Regions from separate parts of the Microbacterium sp. bgisy207 genome, predicted to be linked through region 1. Evidence: predicted binding sites of a transcription regulator. Region 1 holds the regulator's gene; the other holds the start of a gene.

Evidence for each region. The regulator HrcA, encoded in region 1, represses chaperone genes, less so after heat shock. The targets are predictions, from matches to a motif close to TTNGCACTCGNNNNNNNCGAGTGCNAA.
Region 2: the regulator HrcA is predicted to act here: its motif matches at 1,044-1,070, upstream of groES (co-chaperone GroES).

The regions. Positions count from the first base shown of each region.
Region 1 covers NZ_JBYIPB010000003.1:239,231-241,698, forward strand. Annotated here, with positions in the region: gene dnaJ (molecular chaperone DnaJ) at 1-421, opposite strand, end outside; gene hrcA (heat-inducible transcriptional repressor HrcA) at 471-1,505, opposite strand; gene hemW (radical SAM family heme chaperone HemW) at 1,609-2,468, opposite strand, start outside.
Region 2 covers NZ_JBYIPB010000010.1:27,404-29,871, forward strand. Annotated here, with positions in the region: gene AC3ENO_RS10835 (extracellular catalytic domain type 1 short-chain-length polyhydroxyalkanoate depolymerase) at 1-804, opposite strand, end outside; gene groES (co-chaperone GroES) at 1,153-1,449, shown strand; gene rarD (EamA family transporter RarD) at 1,837-2,468, shown strand, end outside.

The DNA.
Region 1 (2,468 bases):
ACGTCTCGCACAGGACCGCCGTATCGACATCGATATCGCGGTGGACACCGAAGACGACGTCCTTGAGGTCGAGGTCGACGCGGACCAACGCGTCCTGCCCCCGCTCCTTGCGCGAGCGCGGCCTGCCGCCCCTGGCCGCACCTCCCCCGCCGAAGAAGCTCTCGAAGATGTCGTTGAACCCACCGAAGTCGCCGGCGGCGCCGAACCCACCGTTCGTCCCGCCACCCATGTCGTAGCGCTGCCGTTGCTGCGGGTCGCTCAGGACATCGTAGGCGTGCGTGACGAGCTTGAACCGCTCCGCGGCTTCCTCACCCGGGTTCACGTCCGGGTGAAGCTCCCGAGCAAGGCGCCGGTACGCCTTCTTGATCTCTTCGGGCGACGCATCGCGCGATACGCCAAGGACCTCGTAGTGGTCAGCCACGGTCACCTTTCTGCATCCCGCTGGTGGCAGCGGGTATCTCGTGCGGGGCTCATCGCCCCTTCTCGTCTTCCGCCAGCAGCCGCGTCAAGTAGCGCGCGACGGCGCGCACCGCCGCAAGGTTGCTCGGGTAGTCCATGCGAGTCGGCCCCATCAGTCCCACGCGCGCGCGGGCGCCCGTCGCATCGTAATCGCTCGCGATGACGGATGCCTCGGAGAGTCCGAATGCTTCGTTTTCCCGCCCGATACTGGCGGCCAGGCCGTTGTCGTCGGCGACCATCTCCCCCATGAGACGCAGAATCGTCACCTGTTCTTCAATGGCCTCGAGCAACGGGTAGATGCTCCCGCGGAAATCGCTCTCGCGCAGGGCGAGGTTCGCGGCTCCGGCCATCACGAGCCGGTCCTGTCGGAACTCGTCCAGTTCCTCCTGCACCACTCGCAGAATCTCGGTGACGGCCGATTGGTGCGGGGTGCGCGCGTCCGCGTCAGTCTGCTCCTCGACGCGCTTGGCGCCTTGCCGCACACTTCGACCGACCAGGAGCGTCGAAACCTCCGCGCGTACCCGGGCGAGATCTGTCTCGTCGAGAGCTCCACTGAGCAGAGCGAGTCGCTGGGACACCCGCCCGGTATCGGTCACCACGATCACAAGGATGCGAGAGGGGTCGAGCGCGACCAGTTCCACGTGGGTGATCGTGGCCTTCGAGAACGACGGATACTGCACGATCGCGACTTGACCCGTCAGCTGAGTCAGGGCGCGGACGGTGCGCGCCAGTGCGTCATCCAGATCACCAGGCCCGTCGAGGAAAGTCGCGATCGCCGCCCGCTGCGCCGGCGAGAGGGGGCGGATCTCGGCCAGATGGTCGACGAACACCCGGTAGCCCTTGTCGGTGGGCACGCGACCGGATGAGGTGTGCGGGGCGGCGATCAACTCCTCGTCTTCGAGGAGGGCCATGTCGTTGCGGATCGTTGCCGCCGATACGCCGAACGCGTGACGTTCGACGATGGCTTTGCTCCCGACGGGCTCGCGGGTGTCGACGTAGTCCTGCACGATCGCCCGGAGCACCTGCAGTCCTCGTTCGCTGACCATGTCGCCTCCTTCCGCATCCGGCGTCGACCGAATCGACCGTGGTGTTGGCACTCACATCCTCGGAGTGCCAATTCTAGCGGATGCCTTCCCCTCGCGGCCCGGGTCACACCGTGAGCGCGCGCACAACGGCGTCGGCGAGCAGCCGCCCGCGCCGGGTCAGGATGATCCGTCCGCGCACGGCTTCTTTGCCGTCCGCCAGGCCATCGGCGACCAGGCCGGCGACGGCGGGACGATTCTCGCGCGGCAGCTCGGAGACCGGCAGACCCTCGACGGTGCGCACACGCAGCATCACCCGTTCCAGAAGGCGGGCAGCTTCATCCGGCACCTCACGTCCCGCTCCTGGCGACTCCCCTGACCAGAGGCGCTGAGCATACGCGGCCGGGTGGCGGACGTTCCAGAACCGGACACCGCCGATATGGCTGTGCGCGCCCGGTCCGAAACCCCACCAGTCGTGACCTCGCCAGTAGGCGAGGTTGTGCCGGGATCGAGCCTCGTGTCCGCGAGACCAGTTCGATACCTCGTACCAGTCATACCCCGCGGACGCGAACGCGTCGTCTGCGTATTCGTACATCGCGGCCTGGAGGTCGTCGTCGGGAGCTGGGAGTTCACCGCGGCGGATGCGACGTTCAAGCGCCGTGCCCTCTTCGACGATCAGGGCGTACGCGGAGATGTGGTCGGTCTCCAGCGCGAGCGCCGCATCCACGCTCTGCCGCCACTGGTCGAGCGACTCTCCCGGCGTGCCATAGATAAGGTCGACGCTCACAGCGAGCCCGCTCTCCCGCGCCGCGCGGACCGCGGCCGCGACGTTCTCGCGCCGGTGAGTGCGATCGAGCGTTGCGAGCACCTCGCTCACATCGGATTGCATGCCCACTGACAGGCGCGTCACGCCTCCGCGCGCCAGCTCTGTCGCGACCGCGGGGTGCACGGTGTCGGGGTTGGCCTCCACGGTCACCTCGGCATCCG
Region 2 (2,468 bases), on a different contig from region 1:
CTGTCCGTTGAGCGTGTTGTACCCGGTCGCGACCGTGGAGTCGTTGTTCCCGTAGACGACGGAGGTCAGCTGCGTCTCGAACGCCCCGGATGCCGACCCGGCGAAGCTCGTGCAGGTCGACACACCCTGGTTCTTCGACACCGCCACCGACGAGATCTGCCCCGAGGAGGTACCCACGGTGGGACCGGCGTTGATGCCGATGCCGGCGAACACGTCGGGCGCGAGGCATCCCATCACCATCGTCTGTCCACCGCCCGAGGACAGCCCCGACACGTACACCTGGTCGCCGTCGATTCCCAGACTCGCGCGCGCCGTGAGGGTGGAGGCCAGGGAGAGCAGGTTGTCGTCGTGTCGCGCCGGGGCGGTGCGCGAGTGGTTCGCGTCGTAGTAGTCCCAGCATCCGAGGATCACCCCGCCGTTGGGGGCGTCCGGAAGCGCAACGACCATGCCGTACTCGTCGGCCGTGCGGGCCCAGTTGCCCGCGGACTGCAGATCCGACGCCTTCTGCACACAGCCGTGGAGCGAGATCATCAACGCCCGGCCGGCGGGAAGCGCGGCATCCGTGGTCGGAGTGTAGAGCCGCACCGACATCCCGGCGATCGTCTCGGTCGTCCACGTGCCGGTGCCGTCCGTCGATCCGCCCGAGCCGCCACCGCCCGAGCCATTGGTGCAGCCGGGCAGGGTTTCGAACCCCGGCGGACAGGTGATCGCCTGAGCCGCCGGAGCGAGAGCGGTCAAGCCTGCCACGGCCACGCCGGCTGCCACGAGCGCGCCGAGAGCGCGCTGTCGGAAACGAGAGAGCATGCGTCATCCCTTCGTCGACTCCGGCCATCGCCCCGGGCGCCATTGCGCGGGCATCCCGGTCGGAGCCAGCATCCGTCTGCGTCGAGCGGATGCCGAACGTGCGTCATCGCACGGGGGTCACGCTATATGAAAGATGATTCAGTTACCAGGTTAAGCAGGGGTGGATGGCAGCTTTCTCACGCCCGGAATCTCCGGAGCGGGCGGAGCGGGCCTTGTGAGGCGGTGAGCCGGGATTCGTGTTGGCACTCGCGTTGCGTGAGTGCCAGTGCTTCAATACACTGGCGTTAGCACTCTCAGTGTGTGGGTGCTAACGAGTCTTGGTATCTCAAGGAAAGCAGAGGTAGACCCGTGTCGGTTTCCATCAAGCCGCTCGAGGACCGCATCGTCATCAAGCAGGTCGAGGCCGAGCAGACCACCTCGAGTGGTCTCGTCATCCCCGACACCGCGAAGGAGAAGCCCCAGGAGGGCGAAGTCATCGCGGTCGGACCCGGTCGCATCGATGACAACGGCAACCGCGTTCCCCTCGACGTCGCCGTCGGCGACCGCGTCATCTACAGCAAGTACGGCGGGACCGAGGTGAAGTTCGGTGCCGACGAGTACCTGGTGCTCTCGGCCCGCGACGTGCTCGCGGTCGTCGTCCGCTGAGTCGACAACTCTTCGACGGGGCTCGGATGCTGCGGCATCCGGGCCCCGTCTGTCGTTTCCGCATGACCGCCTCTGCGTGGCGTGCCGCCCACCGGCCTCAACCCCCCCACGCCTCTCGCGCCGAGCCCACGCCTCTCGCGCCGAGCCCACGCCTCTCGCGCCGAGCCCACGCCTCTCGCGCTGAGCCCACACATTCCTTGTGACGGATGCTGTGGGTTCGGCGGGGAAGGTGTGGGTGCAGCGCCAGGGAGCGGGCGGAGCGGGGACCGGGCCTAGAGTGAGGGAGTGACGCGCGACTCGCTCCCCGGGGACGGGGGTTCTGCACCGGCGACGGGGGATGTTCCCGCATCCGGCGCTGCCCAGATCGCGGGCTCCGACGCGGCGGGGCTGGCTCAGGAGGCTCCCGCGGACGCTGCACGCGAGCGGTTTATCGGCGGTGTGTTCGCGTTCTCGGCCTACTTCCTCTGGGGCTTCCTGCCGCTGTACTTCATCCTGCTTGCTCCGATGACTGGCTGGGAGCTGGTGGGATGGCGCATCCTGCTCTCCCTCGTCTTCTGCGTCCTCCTTCTGACCGTGATGCGCGCCTGGCGGCCATTTCTCGCGATCGTCCGGCAGCCTCGACTGCTCGGCTGGACGGCGCTGGCTGGCGCGGTGATCTACGTCAACTGGCAGGTGTTCATCCTCGCGGCCCTCTCGGGCCACGTCATCGAGACAAGCCTCGGGTACTTCATCAACCCGATAGCCACGGTGCTTCTCGGCGTACTCGTCCTACGAGAGCGGCTGCGCCTGACGCAGTGGGTGGCGATCGCGATCGCCGGGCTCGCAGTCATCGTCACGATCGTCGGCTACAACGCGGTGCCGTGGGTCGCGCTTACCCTTGCAGCATCCTTCAGCATCTACGGTCTGATCAAGAAACGCATCGGACCGTCGGTGGATGCGGTCAGCGGGCTGACACTGGAATCGGCCTGGCTCGCACCGCTCGCGGTCGTGCTGCTTGTCGTCACGTCGCTCACCAGCGG